Regions from separate parts of the Paenibacillus sp. FSL H7-0716 genome, predicted to be linked through region 2. Evidence: riboswitches for the same ligand, from Rfam matches in the RefSeq annotation. Region 2 holds a riboswitch; the other holds the start of a gene.
The links. A riboswitch is a leader RNA that binds a small molecule or an ion and turns the genes downstream of it on or off. The one in region 2 is predicted to bind cyclic di-AMP.
Positions count from the first base shown of each region.

Region 1: linked by a shared signal. The riboswitch ahead of MHH60_RS23345 (TrkH family potassium uptake protein) and the one ahead of MHH60_RS23740 (C40 family peptidase) in region 2 are both predicted to bind cyclic di-AMP.

Region 1 covers NZ_JBBODA010000022.1:39,105-48,783, forward strand. The annotation lists gene MHH60_RS23340 (potassium channel family protein) at 1-500, opposite strand, end outside; gene MHH60_RS23345 (TrkH family potassium uptake protein) at 514-1,872, opposite strand; cyclic di-AMP (ydaO/yuaA leader) riboswitch at 1,934-2,111, opposite strand; gene MHH60_RS23350 (CPBP family intramembrane glutamic endopeptidase) at 2,432-4,108, shown strand; gene uvrC (excinuclease ABC subunit UvrC) at 4,207-6,159, opposite strand; gene trxA (thioredoxin) at 6,281-6,598, opposite strand; gene MHH60_RS23365 (YqzM family protein) at 6,952-7,110, shown strand; gene dnaI (primosomal protein DnaI) at 7,306-8,262, opposite strand; gene MHH60_RS23375 (DnaD domain protein) at 8,281-9,679, opposite strand, start outside.
Region 2 covers NZ_JBBODA010000023.1:12,319-21,997, forward strand. The annotation lists gene rluF (23S rRNA pseudouridine(2604) synthase RluF) at 1-539, shown strand, start outside; gene motB (flagellar motor protein MotB) at 652-1,467, opposite strand; gene motA (flagellar motor stator protein MotA) at 1,451-2,251, opposite strand; gene MHH60_RS23720 (hypothetical protein) at 2,458-2,751, shown strand; gene MHH60_RS23725 (4a-hydroxytetrahydrobiopterin dehydratase) at 2,980-3,267, shown strand; gene MHH60_RS23730 (c-type cytochrome) at 3,349-3,705, opposite strand; gene MHH60_RS23735 (GNAT family N-acetyltransferase) at 3,833-4,318, opposite strand; gene MHH60_RS23740 (C40 family peptidase) at 4,508-4,999, opposite strand; cyclic di-AMP (ydaO/yuaA leader) riboswitch at 5,005-5,147, opposite strand; gene MHH60_RS23745 (C40 family peptidase) at 5,510-5,938, opposite strand; cyclic di-AMP (ydaO/yuaA leader) riboswitch at 5,996-6,134, opposite strand; gene MHH60_RS23750 (hypothetical protein) at 6,352-7,182, opposite strand; gene MHH60_RS23755 (M1 family metallopeptidase) at 7,194-9,200, opposite strand; gene MHH60_RS23760 (YwhD family protein) at 9,304-9,679, shown strand, end outside.

The DNA.
Region 1 (9,679 bases), on a different contig from region 2:
AAATCAGACAAACTTCTGCCGTTCATGCAGGACGGTACGGTCAGCTCGACAATTTTATAATCCTTGGACAGTTCAATATAATCCAGCAAATTGGGCGTCACCAGCTGGTGTGCCACACGAATCCCCATATCCCGCTCCGGAAAAATAACCCGATCAACCCCCAGCCGCGACAGTGCGCGGCCATGAAGGATGGAGATTGCCTTAGCCACCACTTGCTTGACTCCAATCTCCTTCAACAAAATGGCCGCCAGAATGCTTCTCTCCATATTGTCACCAATCGCAACAATCCCACAATCAAAGTTCCGTACACCAAGCGAGCGCATAATCCCCTCATCTGTAGCATCTGCTACTACCGTATGCGTCAACTGATCGCTCATTTCCTCCACGCGTTCTTCATGGTGGTCAATGCCGAGCACCTCGTAGCCCATTTCCATCAGCTCAAGCGCCAGGCTTGAACCGAAGCGACCTAAGCCGATTACTACAAATTGCTGTGCTTTCATTTCTAATTAACTCCTATCCAATAATTATTTTACCTTCCGGATACTTATACAATGGTTTACCCTGTTTGGGACCGAGTGCATACGCTAAGGTTAGTGGACCTAGCCGACCTGCAAACATCGTCAGACAGAGTAGAATCTTACCGATCGCTGACAGTTCCGGAGTTAGCCCCATAGTCAGTCCTACCGTAGCAAAGGCGGAGGTCGTCTCAAACAAGATTGCCAAGAAATTACTGTCTTCAGTTGTGGAGAGTATCATCGACACAGAGGCGATTAACAACAAAGCCAGCAGCGTGATCGTTAATGCCTTGTAGATGCGCTCCTGAGCCAGCCGATAACGGAACAACACAACATCTTCCCGTCCACGCAGCATAGCAATTACAGCACCAATCATCATCGTAAAGGTTGTTGTCTTGATCCCGCCGCCCGTTGAGCCCGGAGAAGCACCAATAAACATAAGAATCACTATAAAAAATTGTGTAGCCTGCCGAAGTCCAGCAATATCAACTGTGTTCGCGCCAGCCGTACGGGGAGAAACGGATTGAAAGAAGGCCGATAATATTTTACCGCCAAAATTCAGTGAACCCAGGGTACGAGTGTTAGTAAACTCGAATATAAAAATAACCAGAGCTCCGATCAGAATCAGCCCTGTACTGGTGGACAGGACAACTTTACTATGTAGAGACAGCCTGCGGGTTACCCGAAACTCCACCAGATCTGACATTACAATAAAACCAATCCCGCCGGAGACAATCAGAAACATCACAATAATATTCACAAGCGGATCATATACGTAATCAGTTAAACTGCGAAAATCCCCAAAAATATCGAACCCCGCATTATTAAACATAGACACCGCATGAAATATGCCATAATAAATCGCTTTTCCCAACGGCATATCAAAAGCCCAGCGAATAGACAGCAGCAAAGCGGCACAGCCTTCTATGACAAGAGAATATATAAGGACTCTCCGGATCAGTCGCACAATTCCTTCCATAGAGCCTTGATTCATGGCTTCCTGTAGGATTAGCCTGTCCCGCAAAGATATTTTACGCTTTAACACCAGTGAAAATAGAGTGGCCATGGTCATAAACCCTAAGCCGCCGATCTGGATTAGGACCATAATTACGGTTTTCCCAAAAATCGTGAACGAAGTTCCGGTATCCAGCACAACAAGCCCTGTTACACAGGTTGCCGAAGTTGAAGTAAATAATGCATCAATAAATTTCACGGAATTCCCGCTTGTGCTTGAGATGGGGAGCATAAGCAGCAAGGCCCCTATCAAAATAATCGATGCAAAACCCAGCACCAGTATCTGCGGCGGCGAGAGCTTTAGAAACTTAAATTCAGAAATCCTGCGAAACTGTGAAGCCATTTGCTCACCTTCTTATCAAAAATTCCAACAAAAAAAGCACTGGAAAACCAATGCTGACTTGGTTCCTGCAGTAAATTAGCCTACGAGGTTAGCTGACGGATTCGGACTATGCAGGCTGCCCTATTCGTTCCCAGAACGAAATTCACCCCTGATGAAAGTGCCATTTATCGTGTACACTCCACTTTTCATCACTTCTTATGGTTCCCCCGTTTTCACCAGAAATTCGGCTACTATACAATTGCATACAAATTATATACGTTATTTAGTGAATTCACAAAGACACAATTAATGCTCATTCACATGAAAAAATGCGGTTTAAAGAGACTGCATCAAAAGGAGTGCCTTTTCTCATCACTTTTCCGTGTTTTCCCTGCAATTACACCGATTCTCACCATTCATGCTGAAATGAACACGATAAAATTCATGGTATAAATTCACATGGCTATTCTATACTATCTCTATTACCCATAAAAAGAACATATAATGATTTTTGTAACCAACCAGGCACTAATACTATAATGGAACATAACATTGTCAGTACATAACAAGGAGGCGTTACATGAATCCCGTCGGCCAGCCCTTACAGCAACGTGCCCTCTCCAAGAGGCTCATCATCTCGGGCATTATCGGTCTTATTCTATTTATTATGTTTCAGATTTCCCCTTCACTGCTTAGTAGCCCTACAGGTGAAGATACCACCGTCATTAGCAAGGCAGAAGCCCGTGACCAAGCCATATTATTTGCAGAACAAAAGCTCAACTACACCGAAGCACCAAACGATCAATGGAATGTACTTTACGAGACGGACTCTTCCTTTTATGGTTATATGTCTCGCGAGAAGCTTGTGGAGGACTACACCAAGAAAAAACTGGATCAAAAATATCCTTTTGATGTCTTTCGTGCAACGCTTACTCCGTCAGCGGAGCAAGAGCCGCAAATCATTGTTGACCTCAATATGTATAACGGTAAGATTGTCGCTTTCTCAAAGGCTGCAAAAGTTGCCTCTGAAGAGGGGTCAGGCATCGCTTCCGTTGGTGCAAAAGAGGACAAGGGAGCTGACCTCACTCTAGCGCAGAAGGAGAATCTTGCTCGTCCTTGGCTTCAGGAATGGGAAGTAAATCCTGCCAAGCTACAAATTGAATCGAATACAGGAAGCCATGGGCTAGTGTATACGGATAGTACTGTTCAGGTCGGCGAATCCTTATTGCACTATTATTTTGATTTCAGTGGAGAGCAGGTATCCAGCTTTAATGCCGGCTTCACTGCACCGGCTTGGCATACCTCCTATGTACAAGGACAGACCTCTTTAGCGGAAAAGCTAACATTATTCGGTTACGGTATACCCACACTGATTTTAGGAATTCTGGCACTCGTCTACAGTATTCTTAGAAGAGAGCACACTTCCTTTAAACGTGGAGTATTCCTAAGCTCAGCCTATTTTGTAATCATGATGATCAGCACCTATAATATGCTGCCTGAATCTACGGGCGAAGGGCTAGAAGCACAGATTACCTCTGTCATTATGTTTATCATTTATGCTTTGTACAGCCTGCTGATGTCCTCCTTGCTCTACTTCTCTTTAGTGGGCGGCAATGGCCTATGGCGAAAAGAGGAAGGCATGAACCCTTGGCCCCGCGCCAAAGAGCCCGGCTATGGACAATATGTGTTGGACAGTATCCGGGCTGGTTACATCTGGGCTTTCGTTCTGCTAGGGGTGCAGACGGTTATGTTCATCATATTATCGTTTACCTTGCACAATTGGTCTACTACAGACGCCACCCAATCTCCTTATAACATGAGATATGCTTGGCTTCTGCCTATCGTCGCATGGCTCGCTGGTTTATCTGAGGAAGCCATTTATCGCTTTTTCGGAATTCCTATGCTGAAAAAAGTGTTCCGGAACACTTTTGTCGCTTGCTTGATCACCACGCTGGTTTGGGCGTTTGGCCATACGTTATATCCGATCTATCCCATCAGCTCCCGTCCCATTGAGCTGACCGTAATCGGGCTGCTGTTCAGTTATATTTTCCTTCGTTACGGATTTATTGCTGTCATGTTCAGCCACGTCGTGTTTGACAGCATCCTGATGGGCGCTACGCTGATCTTTATGAAGGAGAGCGTAAATGTAGGCGCGGGTATCTTCGCGATTATTATGCCGTTCATAGTCGCTTACATCGTCTATCGATTTAACCCACCACAGAAACCTAAGCAGGTGGAGCCGTCTTCTTTGATTTAAGAAAATAAAAGAGTGTACATCCTATAACCAAATTTAAAAAAGGGGATCATAGCAGCTTTAGTCGCTGCTGTGATCCCCTTTTTCTTTTGTCACCATTGCTATGAGGTTGGCTCTTCATCCTTGAGCGCATCAAGAATTTGTCTTGCCAGCTTTTCTCCAATAGAAAGTGTACGGAAATCATCCACGGAGGCTTCTTTAATTTTCTTAAGCGATCCGAAATGCTTTAGTAGCGCTTTACGGCGCTTCTCACCTATACCAGGTATAGAGTCCAGCTTGGAGGTAACCATGGACTTCCCGCGCTGTTCACGGTGGAAGGTGATCGCGAACCTATGGACCTCATCCTGAATCCGTTGCAAAAGGTAAAATTCCTGACTGTCCCGGGCTAGCGCGACAGGCTCTGGCGGATCTCCAACCAAAAGCTGAGCCGTCTTATGCTTATCATCCTTAACAAGGCCGCAGACCGGAATGAATAATCCCAGCTCATTCTCCAGAATATCAATAGCAGAGGAGATTTGCCCTTTCCCTCCATCGACCACAATAAGATCCGGTATCGGAAGATTCTCCTTCAATACCCGTTCATATCGCCGCCGAATGACCTCGCGCATCGTTCCATAATCATCCGCACCCACTACCGTACGAACCTTATATTTACGATACTCTTTTCGTGCAGGCTTGCCATCAATGAAGACGACCATCGCTGAGACCGGGTTAGTCCCCTGAATGTTCGAGTTATCGAACGCCTCAATACGGCTCAAGCGTTCAAGCCCCAAGCTCTCTCCTAAGCTGATCGCTGCTCCAGAGGTACGCTCTTCATCCCGTTCAATCAGCCGGAATTTCTCGTCGATAGCCACTCTTGCATTTTGACAAGCCATGCCAACCATCTGCTTCTTAAGACCGCGTTGTGGTACAAGCACCTTAATGCCCAGCCACTCCTGCAGAATGGAGGCACCGCCAGCGGCATCCACGATCCCTGCTGCCGCAGCTTCCTCAGCCGCCGTCGCACGTGCCTCAGCCTCTTCAGCCGATTCAGGAGTATCTTCACCCTGTTGTAAATCCGCTTCTGCTGGAGCAGCTATGGCGATCTCGGGTTTAGTCTCTTTATTTACCAGAGACTCCTCATCGAGCACATCCGGCAGCAGAATCTCCTGCGGCAAAGCGGGATTATCACTGTAATACTGCGTCACATAAGACATAAAGTCACTGTAGGCTTCACCATAAAACGGGAACACGGAGGAATGGCGCTGAATCATCTTCCCTTGTCTCATGTACAGAATCTGCACACACATCCATCCCTTGTCTACAGCATAACCAAATACATCCCGGTCCTTAGTATCTGTAGTGTTGATCTTCTGCTTCTCCATCAATGCATCGATATGGATAATCTGATCCCGCAGTTCCTTCGCCCGCTCAAAATATAATTCCTCAGCAGCTTCCTGCATTTTTTGCTGTAAATCCTTTTTAACCGCCTCATGACCTCCGCCTAGAAAAGCAGCGATGTCCTGCGTAATCTGCTCATACTCGGATTTCTGAACCTCCTTCTCACACGGTGCCAGACACTGGCCCATGTGATAATAAAGACAGACCTCCTTTGGCATCACGCCGCATTTACGAAGCGGGTACATACGATCTAGGAGCTTTTTTGTCTGCTGAGCAGCATAAGCATTAGGATAAGGGCCAAAATATTTTGCTTTATCTTTAATCACCCGGCGTGTAACCTCAAGGCGCGGGTGAGTTTCATTCGTTATTTTTATATAAGGAAACGTCTTGTCGTCTTTCAAAAGCACATTATAACGCGGCATATGTTTCTTAATTAGATTACACTCTAGAATGAGCGCTTCCATGTTACTGGACGTAACGATGTATTCGAAATCAGCAATATTAGCGACAAGCCGCTGCGTTTTACCATTATGACTGCCTGTAAAATAAGACCGCACCCGATTCTTGAGTACTTTCGCTTTGCCCACATAAATAATAGTGCCTTCCTGATTCTTCATCAGATAGCAACCAGGCAGATCGGGTAGTAGTGCCAGTTTATTGCGGATATTGTCCAAAATGATCCCCTCCAGCTAAATTGGACCCATGATTAGTTGGCATTCAGCACACAAAACGCCTCCGGAATGAACCGAAGGCGCTGAGTGGCAGGGCCGAGGCCCGAACAGTAGCATCTATCAATTATTGATGTTTTGCTACGATATTTTTCAGGGATTCTTTGGAGTTCAGTCCCACAACTTTATCTACCGGTTGACCGTCTTTGAAGAAGATCAGAGTTGGGATACTCATAACACCAAAACGGGAAGCCGTTTCCGGATTCTCATCCACATTCAATTTTGCAATTTTCACGTCGTCTCCCAGCTCTGTGGACAATTCATCCAAGATTGGAGCGAGCATTTTACAAGGACCACACCAAGGAGCCCAGAAGTCTACTACTACAGTACCTTGACCTTCCACTTCGTTACTGAAGGATTGGTCAGACACGTTCACGATAGCCATGATATTGTTCCTCCTTTAAGTTTTGCGAAGCATTACGCACATCTTAAGCCAAAGCTTAGTTCATGGAAGCTGCTCCGAAATATGAGTTAATAAATTGTTTCATGTAATATGATAACCAAATTACCACTTACCGACACATTACAAGTATAACATATCTTTATGGGATATGTGAAATATCACTCGCAATTATATTGCCTTCAATGTATTTTTTTTACGCACTCTTTTCTTTACAACCTCCCCAGCATTTCGGTATACTTAAAGAAAGCGCATTAATTGTCAATGACTTATTTCATAAACTAATGTCAATTTGCATCTAATAATACAGGGCTTGTCCCTGTAAGGAGGCAGAAACTATGGATGTTAACGCGCAAGTACGGGACCCACGAGAACATATCAACGAAGAACCCCGCAATGATCTTGGGGATTTAATGACCGGATTTTTCGGAATGACCACGTTTATGACGGTTGTCTTTTTCGGAATGGTCATCCTTAAGTTCATTCTCTCGGAGTAAAGGAATCATCGCACAATAAAAAGAAGCTGTCTCAAAAGTAGTGAATGCTACTTATGGGGCGGCTTCTTTTTTTGAGAATAATGAGGGAAAAAGCGGCGTTTGAGTTAGGATAACTAAAGAAAACGAAGAGCAGCCATCCTCCAATAAAAGGAGAACCACTGCTCTTTAGAATTTTACATTATGAATATTTCAGGCTTATCTATTGGCCCCTCGCTGATTCTCCCCATGCAGTGGAAGAACATCCACAAAAGGAGCAATGCGATCCATTAGCCGTTGGCCTTTATAGACCTCTTCACCATCTTTGCTCGTAAAGCTAAGATGTTTCTCCAAGCCATCCAACGGATAATTCGAGGTGTAAAAGGTTGGTTTGCGGTTCATCCGATAATTTAAGATCGCCCCAAGTACATGATCACGAGCCCAAGGATTCAGATTTTCCGCACCAATGTCATCAAAAATAAGTAAATCGCAGTTTTTCATCGTATCGACAGTTTCCTTCATCTTCTGGCCATCCATCATGATCGATTTCAAGTCCTCTATAAAGTCTGGCATGTATACGATCACTCCGGTATATCCAGCAACAGCAAGCTCATGCAGCAAATAACACATCAAAAAAGTTTTGCCTGTTCCAAAAGAGCCATGTAAATAAATGCCGCGTGAAGTCAGGCCTTCCTCTTTAACATTCGTGATATAATCAAATATTTTATTCACAGCCGAGACCCGGCGCGGGTCTTTGCCCATAATATCTATCTCATCATAACCGCCGTTAAGTACACGCTCGTCCACATAAAAGCTACGAATACGTTTGCGGATGTTATCCTGATTATCTTGTGCCACTTTAAGTCGGCATGCCGTCTTGCGTTCATATAGATCCACTGAACCATTCACAGTTTCTACCGTTAGTTTACTATAATGGCCAGGAAAATCATTTGGACACTTCTCTAGTCCTGGGCAGTTCGCACAGTTTCGGCTTTCCTCTACATATTGATACAGGCGACTCATATGAAGCCGCAGTCGTGATTCGTCCAGTTCAGGATGTTCGGACTGTAATGCCTTCACAAGTGGATGATTGAATAACCCCTGTTCAAGATCGCGTTGACGCTGCCGTAGAGTTGGATTGTTGATCGAACGAAGTACATCGCCCATAGACTCCATTGTTCCACCTCTCTTTCATTAAGGCGTTTGCGATACGCCTTTTTTCTTACTGGCCTTAATTTCTGCCGCTTTCTTCATCATCGCCGCGAATTCCTCTTCCGATACTGTTCCAGCACTTCCATCATCCAGCACAATCGGAATTTCCGGTTTATTAGAGCGGCCTGTATTTTTGGCATAAGAACGTGATCGTGTTCCTCCAGCCGTATTAGCCGTTGTCCCCTTGCCCTTCACTTTGGACTGATCTCTAATATATCTTACAGCCTTCTCGTAGGTGTTCACTTGTTTAACCAGCATATTGGAGGCGATAGCCTCTACAAAATTGCGGTTCATCCGCTGTTCTCCACCCGAGGCTACCATAGTCATTAAATAATGAATGAGTACATTAATTACTTCACCGCTCAGCTTATAGTTCAGATCTATTTTCTCGAACATATCCATCAGATGGCTGGGCACTGCACCCGGGAAAAAGGTTTGTAGCAGTCTCGTATAAGGTTCGTTCCGCAGCATCATATTATATTGGTGAATGTCACATTTGGACAAAAATTGTGGCGGTACTTCTACATAATACTCCATCTCAACAGATTGCTCTGGTGGTGCTATAGAATCATCATTCTCTTCGGTCGCACTGGACCGGATAGAAACAACTTTCGCAGCTGCAATTTCACGTTTTTCCTGTCGTTTCATATCTTGCCTGAAATGTTGGCTCGCTTTATATTGCAACGCATCCAGCATGACCTCGCCCTCCGGTGAGAACACTCCATCCTCATCCAGCAAACGACATAAATCCTGCGGACTCAGTTCGTATTTATGAGCAACATAGTTAATTACACCCATTTGAGTATGGTCAAAGCGCAGTTTTTCTACATGAGCCCGATTCACAGACTCCCGTGGAAAACGCAAAATAATGTCACTATATCCGATTGCCTGCTCTCCGGATTCAAGCGTGCCGGGCTGTCGAACAGAGGCTACCTCTGCCAAAGCTTGCTCCAGCTCATAATCAATGACATGTGTATTAAGTTGAAAAATATCATAAAAAGGCACGGAAATATTCTCTTTGCCTATAGATCTGCGGCTCCACTCTTCCGGCTCGCGATTCCAGAACTGTTCCCGTAAGGACAGCACAGCAAATTTGCCAATCTTATCACGTAACAGCAAGGTTAAATGCTGAGTGGCAAAAAAGTCGGCTGGCGATAGCGGCGGCATTAGCTCATATTCATATAAATAATCATCTGTTTCCGGCACATAGATTCGACAGGTCTGCAACAGACCCACTGCTTCTAACCGGGAAGCCTGATCAATTAAATATTTGCGGCCTTTCTCATTGGGCTCAACACCCAAAGTCATAAATAGCCTGCGCTGTTGCTCCACTCCAGAATAGCCAATGCTATCTGCTGGCACATGTTCAACCAGCAAGCGA
Region 2 (9,679 bases):
CCTCAAGCCAGACGGTCTACATTGCTCTAAACAAGCCGGTAGGGATTACATCAACCACAGAACAGCATATCAAGGGGAATATTGTCGATTTTGTAGGTCATCATGAACGTATATTCCCGATTGGTCGTCTCGATAAGGATTCGGAAGGATTAATCTTGCTTACTAATGATGGCGACATCGTTAATAAAATTTTACGGGCGGAAGGCCGGCATGAAAAAGAATATGTGGTTACCGTGGACAGACCCATTACGCCTTCGTTTATTACCGGCATGTCCAGCGGTGTGAAAATATTAGGTGAGAAGACACTGCCCTGTGAGGTCACGCGTATTACGGAGCGTGTCTTCCGTATTATTTTGACAGAGGGCAAAAATCGTCAGATTCGTCGTATGTGCAGCGCTTTTGGCTATGAGGTTCGAAAGCTGCAACGCATTCGGATTATGAATATTCGCCTGGGGGCATTGCAAACGGGAGAATGGCGGGAGCTGTCTGCTGATGAGAAGAAAGAGCTTGGAGCTACGCTGAACTACGAGTTACTGTAGGAATGTTATTACAATGTTACAGGTCCATATAGAATGTAGTACTCGCAACAAAAAAGAGCTGTCCAGGGTCTAAGACCTTTGGACAGCTCTTTTTATTACCTTACGAAATCACTTATTCAGCAGAGGGAACAATCCCTGTAAACTCTTTGGATTCTTGATATTTGCGAATAATGGAAACCTCTACCCGGCGATTCTTGCTTCGGCCGGTAGCTGTGTCATTATCCGAAATAGGATGATACTCGCCGTATCCAATCGCACTAAATTTGCGCGGATTTAGATTCGTGTTCTGCAGCAAAATCTTCATGAACTGAAGTGCCCGATCCGCACTCAGATCCCAGTTGGATGAATAGTTGCTATTAGAAATCGGAATATCGTCGGTGTGCCCTTGCACTACTACATCATAATCCGGGAATTGTTGCAGCATCGTTGAGATGGATTTAGCTAATTGCCGCGAATCATCCTTAACAATGGCTTGGCCAGAGGCGAACAATGCGTTATCACTGATCGTAATCATTAGCTGAGATTGATTAAGCTTCGTACTGAGCAGATCCGTTAGACCGTTGCTCTTAATATATTGATCGAATTGTTTCTTAAGCTTCTCTAAATCCTCTTGTTCCTTTTGTCGTAGCTTTGCCATTTCTGCTTCTTCAGCTTTCTTGGAAGTAGAGCTACCCATCTTATCATTTTTCCCCAGATCTTCTTGAGTCTTACTAGGCATTGCTGCCCGCTCTTCAAGAATACCTGTACCGCCATTAAGTGCGGAACTGAAGGCCTGACTCATCTCTTCAAATTTCTTGGCATCCGTTGCGCTCATAGAATACATAACGATGAACAGAGCCACCAGAAGAGTCATGAGGTCGGAATAAGGTAACAGCCACGATTCATCGGCATGTTCTTCATGCTCTTCGTGTCTAGTCTTTTTGCTCACCTGATCCACCGTCCTTCTCATTTAACTTAACGCGTTGCGAAGGTGTTAGGAATACAGCAAGCTTCTGATTGATGGCAATAGTAGATACACCGGACTGTATGGACAAAAGACCTTCGACCATCATCATTCGAACTTCGATTTCTTGTTTGGAGAGACGTTTCAGCTTATTGGCAATAGGATGCCATAATACGTAACCTGTAAAGATACCTAGCAAAGTGGCGATGAAGGCAGCCCCGATTGCCGCAGCCAATTTGTTCATATCACTCATATCAGCCAGAGCGGCGATGAGGCCGATAACCGCCCCGAGCACCCCAAGGGTAGGAGCATACATACCTGCCTGTGAGAAAATGAGCGCTCCTGCTTTATGTCTATCCTCTGTGGCGTGGATATCCTCCATGAGGACATCGCGGACAAAATCCTGATCATTTCCATCAATGATCATCCGCATGCCATTCCTGAGGAAGTTATCTTCTATTTCATCGACCTTTGATTCTAGAGCCAACAGACCTTCACGCCGTGTGATAGAAGCCCATTCCATGAACATAGTGATTAATTCGGGTTTACTGATTAATTTCTTTTTGATAAAAATCATTTTGAACAGACTTGGAATCTTTTTGACCTCGTTGAAAGGAAAAGCCATGAAAATAGAAGCTGCCGTACCCACCAAGATAATAACGTAAGCAGCAGGTGTGGCCAAAGCATGAAGTGGAGCGTGCTTGAGGATCATGCCCCAGATTACAGCAACCAAACCAAAAATTAAACCAATTATTGTTGAAATTTCCATTTTGCACCTCGTCCGTGAGATTTAAGATGTGTTCCGACAATGCCGCGTATATCATCCTTGAAACAGCGGCAGGGCACTCTGTGCGAAACCGAATTAACGTATATTCTTATTTATCGACATCATTCGGTTTTTTGTGAAGTCATTTTTTCGGCTATAATGGATAAGGTAAGTAATTATTCATCTGTGAAGAAAACGGAGTGATATACGTGGGTGTAAAGCATGGTAGAGATTACGGTGAAATTCTAACGGATTTGACCGAAGCCGTCGGACGAATTTCCGATGGATATTTATTTTTCGAGATGGATCCGGACGAGTGGCAGGAACTACCCCAAGAATCAAAGCTGGAGGTATGGGAAGCATTGGCTGAGGATCTTTTCTTCGCGTTGGGTAATGAACCTATGATTGAAGTGGGGAGCGGCGTAATTATTTACGATAAGGACACGCACCGCATTAATATTTTAGTTGGCGAAGAGGATTTGGCTTCAGTGGTTTTGATTTAGGTTGAGGAGACGTCGGGACGTAATTTGCCCGTAGTTAGTAGCCCGTGTTAAAATTGATAAAGCCGAGTTATAATCGCTGGGATTTGTGAATACATTAAATCGAAAATATCGCCTTTATCCTGGCACATCCCTTGGACCTCAGAAGCTAAGGGATGTTTTGTTTAACGCCTAAGTCAAGTAAAGGGAACTGCGCACTTTACTGCAATTTTTTGTAAGGGAGGAAACGAATTGTTATTTACGGAAGAGGAACTGCGTGAGGAGATCACTAAGCTGGAGGGCTGGAAGCTGGATAATAATGTTATGGTGCGAAAATATATGTTCAGCCAATATATGAAGGGCATTGCTTTCGTTGATGAAGTAGCCACGATTTCTGAAGCCTTCGATCATCATCCACATATTACGATTGATTATAAAACAGTTACCCTGCGACTTGAATCTAATGAAGAAGATGGGATTACGGCTCTAGATCTTCGAGCGGCGCATGAATTTAATGAAGCCTTTGAAAAAAATCACTAGTTTAGCCAAAATCATAAAATAAACGCCCGTGCATAGATAGTCACCTATCTCATACACGGGCGTTTTTAGTTGCTTGATGGGTTACTTTTTCTCTGAGAGCCAGAGTGCGACGTTGGCGATCTCTTCAGGCGCTAGCTTCTCCTTAAAGGAAGGCATTTGACCACGTCCTTTAGTGACGATGCTGTAGATTTCCTCAGCGTCATGCTGGCCGCCTTCATTCTGAAGACTTGGTCCAACTCCACCTTGAAGCTGATCGCCGTGACAGGTGATACAGCTGGCTTTCACGGTTGCTTCTGCCTTTGCTGCGTCCAGTTGAACTACCGGCATCGTGGGCTTATTTTCTTCCGCTACCTCTTCTTTACCCGGAAGTGTAAACATGAGTACTACCGCAAAGGCACAGGCGGCAAAAAACAAACCGCTCATGATCCATTTCTGCATCCCAATTCGTCCCTTCTATGTAAGCTGCTCCCTACATTATAGCTTATGGTGAAGCGTTATCATAGGGTTTGTGACAAAAAAATGAACGAGAATACAATCATTCTTATGAAATATATGGTATTTAATATCATTTGTCATAGACCATGCAATAAAAAGGTTTATCTCCTGTAGGTGTGCGGCGTTCATACGTATCTGTAATCGTAAATCCACATTTTTGATAAGTTCGTATGGCGCGTTGGTTCCAGGTCAGGACTTCTAGATCTATCTCACGATCAGGATAACGATTCAAGGCTGTCTGGACGATGGCATCCACGAATAGTTTGCCTAAACCATGGCCGCATAGATCGGGGCGCATCCCAACTCCTAAACGAACGACTCCTTCCATCGGGAACAACTGTGCGAATCCGCACAATACCTCTTGTTCATTTAATATGGAGATATATTGTTCCTCCCGGAGCTGCGGATCACCAAACTCGATGCCAAGAGCCTGCATCTGCTCCCACGGCATCCAGCCATAAATATTATATGGAGGCGTATAGCTCCACTTACAAATAGCTTCTCCGTGAATTGCCTCCATAGGAACTACATGAAAAGTTACCGAGGGATTTATCATAAAGTCATCGATCTCCTTTCACGAGGACATTGCTATATTACTAATTATATACAAAATGGGGGAGGTTCGACTCAGAAACTTTATATGAGAGAAATGTTTTACAAATTATGAGAGGGGTAAATAAGTAATAAGACAAAAAAACAAGCTCTCCTCCAAGAGTTACCTTGGAAAAGAGCCTATGTACGTTACTTATTGCACATCATCATTGTCTTCCGATTCAGCAGCAACCGATTGGTAAGCGTCTGTGCTCATAATGCGCTTGGCACCAACGTAGCGTTTCACGTAGTAGCTATCACTCAGAGAGCTAATCGTAACACCGCGTGAGGTAGAAGCGTGTGCGAACTTACCTTCACCGACATAAATGCCGACATGGGAGACACCTTTGCCACTTGTATTGAAGAATACAAGATCTCCGGCTCTTATATCATCACGGGAGATTGCTGTGCCCATTTGATATTGGGAACCTGATTGGTGTGGAAGGTTAATGCCAATCTTATCAAACACATACATTGTAAATCCGGAGCAATCAAATCCGTTAGTGGATATACCGCCGGATACGTATTTAGTACCGATGGCCTTGTCAATCACTTTATCCATTTTGGAATCTGCGAAAGCGCTTCCTGCTCCGATGGTGAGGATGATGGAAAAGCTTAGTACTGCTGCTGCTAACTTCTTCTTCAAAAGTGTATACCCCTTCCAAATGCCTACGAGGTTAGCTTAAGGGTTCGGTTGAAGGTCCCCTATGACCCCTCTATATAATGGAGGTCAATTCACCCAAAGTTGGTTCCCCCGTTTTCCTAATAGTTAGGAAACTCGGCTCATACTGTTGATTAGGATTAGCTTGTAATCAATACATGACAAAACCTTTGTAAATAACAACTTAATGATTACAAAAATGTTACTAAAATCTCACTGCGCTAATTGTAACAAACAGAAAGCCGCTTGGCAATCGTTTTTAACATATTAATGCAGAAAAATTGGCATTTTTACGGTAGAAAGGCATATGTAAGCGTTAATAATGACCTAATTTTTAATATAATTGCAATTTTTATCAAATAAACGTGTTTCAATTGGGCTCTAATAGTGTAAAAATATATTATGGAAAAAAGAAAAACCCGAATTTGATTACGGGCATAATCAGATTCAGGTTCATATAGTTGTAATTATGAGGTTATAGTTGTGAGGAAGGTTTCAATCGAAGGCTACAGCTTGATAAGCTGAAGTACTCATTACTCTTTTAGCGCCAACATAACGATTGGCCCAGTAGGCCTGACTGAGTGAAGTGATGGTCACTCCACGCGAAGAGGACGATTGTGCGAATTTTCCGTTTCCAACATAAATGCCGACATGGGATACTCCATTGCCAAGTGTGTTAAAGAACACTAGATCACCAGAACGCAGATTGCTTTTGGATACAGCAGTTCCAACGCTATATTGAGCTTTTGATGTACGAGGTAAAGTAAGACCCACATTCTTGAATACATACTTTGTAAATCCAGAGCAATCAAATCCGGCAGTGCTTGTACCTCCGGTTTTATAGGCAACTCCAATAGTCTTTGAGATTACAGAGTCCATTTTAGAGTCGGCAAAGGCGCTTCCTCCACCAATAGATAACGCCATTACAAGTCCTAGCGCCGCAGCGACGCATTTTTTTCTTAAATTATGTCTTTTCAAAAGATGTACTCCTTCCAAGGCCTGCGAGGTTAGCTTAAGGGTTCGGTAGAAGATTCCCTATGATCCCTGTAAAGCGAGATCAATTCACCCAAAATATGGTTCCCCCACTTCCCGGTGCAAAGGAATTAGGCGTGTTAAGCACCAGAGAATGACGTTTCGACAGTTACACTTACGATAAATACATTTAGTTATGTAGGAATCGTTTCAATTGATTACAAAATTGTTACTAATAGCACAGGACTTATTGTAACAGAGCTTTTACGATTTTGCAAATACTCTTAAGTTATCCGTATTGAGAAAAAGTCCCAGCTCCTAAATACAGGAATTGGGACCTTTTTATTATGTCAAATAAGGTTGATTTATTGTGGAAATGCTTTGCTACGCCATAGATGATATTGTGCAGAGATTCCCCACATTTTTAAGAGCGTAGAAGGTAGTGGTGAGATTTGCCGTATTATAAGTGCCGGTAGGCCGGGACAGAACAGACCCGTCAGTCCGCACACTAGCAGTAAGAGCAAGCCTCCCGCACCAAGTACAATGGAAACACCTATAGCAGGAATCAGTGACCGCAAGCAGATGAACAGTGAGGAGAACATTCCTGTACCGCCGGTGTAACCAAACTGCATATATAGAAGAAACAGGCGCACGATAAAAATATATATAAGCCATGCCAATACGTATGGTACTAAATGAAGTAACAAAGCGTAGTTAAACAAAGAGGATAAGAACAGCCCGTACATTTTTGGAGCAAGCCAGTAAAGCGGCAGCAGGGTCAGCACCCATTCGATTAGGCTAAAGACTAAGACAGGTAGTCCATAGATCTTCATGCCAGGGAAAAAGAACAGTCCACGCTCGCCCTTTCGCTCCTGGTGGAGCTCATGCAGCAATCCTGCCCTTATGAAAGGGGAAAGCAGAAGTCGCAAGACAACAAGCGCCAGAAGCATCCATAACCAAGTGCGTATCGCAGGGTCCGTATTCAAGCTGAACTGTCCCTCGATATAATATAACAGTCTGCCCATACCGCTGCCTCCGGCGTCTTTATCCGGATAGCGCAGTAGAATTGGAATAATAGCAGATCGGATGAAACCATACATAAAGTAGCCCCAGAGCAGTCGGTAGATGAAGAGCAGAATTAAAATATAAAATTGCTCCTTCATGCTTTGCCAGCCGCGGGTTATCGATGTTCTCACAATCATTCACCTCACCAGACAAGAGTTCCGAGCACGGTTTCAAGTAGTTTAGTTACACTTAATGTCCAGCGAGAGAGCGTCTTGGGCTCTATTTCCGCCAGCCTAAAGTTGTTTAGATGTTTGCTCTCCAATAAGATGGAATGTTCAGGGTCAATCTCAGCAGAGAGAAGAGGCTTATCGCTTAACAATTGAAACGTAGTCTCTGCTCCTTCACCGTTCCAGACCCGCTGCACCGAAGAGCTGTCGGCGAATGTGAATTTCACGGGAACATCAACGTAATGGCTCCCTTTGTTTGAAATCTTCACTAATGATTCGTAGCTTGGGGCATCGCCGCTGTTATTTTTTTTAAAAGTAATCGTATCTACTGAGAAGTCAGGCGCTCCATCACCATAAATGTAATCATCGAAATAGGCCTGCCATGGTTTTTTGGTTACCTTCTCAACGACTTTCTGAAAATCTGACGTAGCAGGATGCTCGAAACGGAACTTACGAGCGTAGGAGGACATGATGTTGTTCATTGCTTTGGTACCTACCTGGTGTTCGATATCTTTAAGTACAAGCTTGCCGCGGATATAAACATTTCGGCTATAGGAATCCGCCCCTGCATATTTCCACGTTTCCAGATTTAACGGCTCAGGTATAGTTACCAGGCTGGCCTGTAAAGGCAAATTAGACTTGATACCGTATTCTTGCTCCATAAGTCTGTCTTCGGCATAGGAAGTGAAGCTTTCATCCAGCCAGGCCTCCTCGAATTCATTACTGGCTACCATACCGTAGAAGTATTGATGGCCGATTTCATGAATGACGGTTCTTTCAAGTGAGGTATCTGGAGAAGAATCCGCGGCCCCAAAGGCTGTAATAAGGGTAGGGTATTCCATTCCTCCAGCACCGTTGCCCTCCTTAGGTGGGACGACAATAGACAGCGTAGAGTAGGGATAAGGACCATACCATTTGCTGAAGTAGGTCAGGGCAGCCTTGGCAGCCTGAAGGTAACGCTCTTTTAAATCTTTGTGTAGTGGGTCGAGATACACCTTAATTCGTACTCCAGGCACCTCCGGCGTAGAGAAGGCTTCCTCAGCTACTGTAAAATCAGGGGATGCGGCCCAAGCGAAATCGTGGACATCATCGGCGTAGAACTGATATATTTTCTGATCTTGTTTGAGCTTGGCATTTTTTACAGGAAATCCGGTCGCAGCCACCGTATAGTTGGAAGGGACGGCAATCGTTACATTAAAGATGCCAAAATCACTGTAAAACTCAGAGGTTCCGTGATACTGATGCAGGTCCCAGCCTTCTTCTTTAACTCCGCGTGTGCCCCTCGGCTCGTATACACTAAGCTTAGGGAACCATTGCCCAGCCATAACGAAGTTACCTGAAGCACCCATGCGTGCAAAGATTTTGGGCAGCTGGACTTCATACTGAAGCTTAAGTGTTACACTTTCCCCACCATTAACAGGCTGAGGAAGATGTACCTTTAGGAGCGTCTTATCGTTGATATTGCCGTCATCAGGTTGGACATATTGCACTCTTTGCATTAGCGAAGTTCCTTCTGTCGTGCGCAGATCGGTCAGCGTCATATTTCCGAAGCCGTTCTCAGGCATGCTGTCGCCTCTGAGCGTCCCCCCGGATTCCTTCATAAAGGTGGTATCTGATGAGGCAAATGCATTTGGATACATGTGAAAATATAAATCACTTACTGGCTTTACTCCGGGGTGTGTCCAGGTTACTGTCTCAGAAGCTTTTAAGGTTTCTGTGTCAGGAACAAGCTGGACATCAATGTGATACTCGACTACCCGCTGGCTTAAAGCCTCCTCTGCCGGGACGGGCGCGCTCTCAGGCAATACCTGCTGTGGTACGGCTGCAGGCGCTGTGCCGCTGGAGGACTTGGCCTCTTTTGAAGCGAAGCTAGTAACAGAAGCCGTAGAGCTATCCCCTGAAAAGGCCCATATTCCTCCTCCCAGCAGCGCGAGGATGGCCAGGGTCGCAAAGATGATGTACTTTAATGACAGTGACTTCATAGTGTGATTCCTCCCGTGACAAGCATCTACGGGATGTATATGTTTGCAATCGCCGCATTATTAGCTAAAATTAAATTATTCGTAAGAGGAAGGGTGTGCACTCGTGGACAACATACAACCGGAGGGCAAGAAACAGATTGCCTTAAATATTGTGAACGCTAAAAGTAAACATAAAGGCTTTGGAGCAGGCTCTATAGATCTCAACAACGTTTCACCTGTCATTATTGATGGTGATGTGGCGGTTATTGATATCGGTGCCATGCATGCCAAGAGTAAGGTGGAAAAAGGAATTAAATTTTCCATGAATCGTGAAGACGTACCGAATGGAAGACTGGTTTGGGTGGTATGGGTAGCGGTAGACCGTACATTGGAAGCTCAATTTTATGGTGGAATCACAGCCTGTGAAATGTGGATTGATACAGAAGCGCGCCGCGGATGGAAAATTCTTGCCGAGCATGTCAATAAGCTGGATGCAGCTC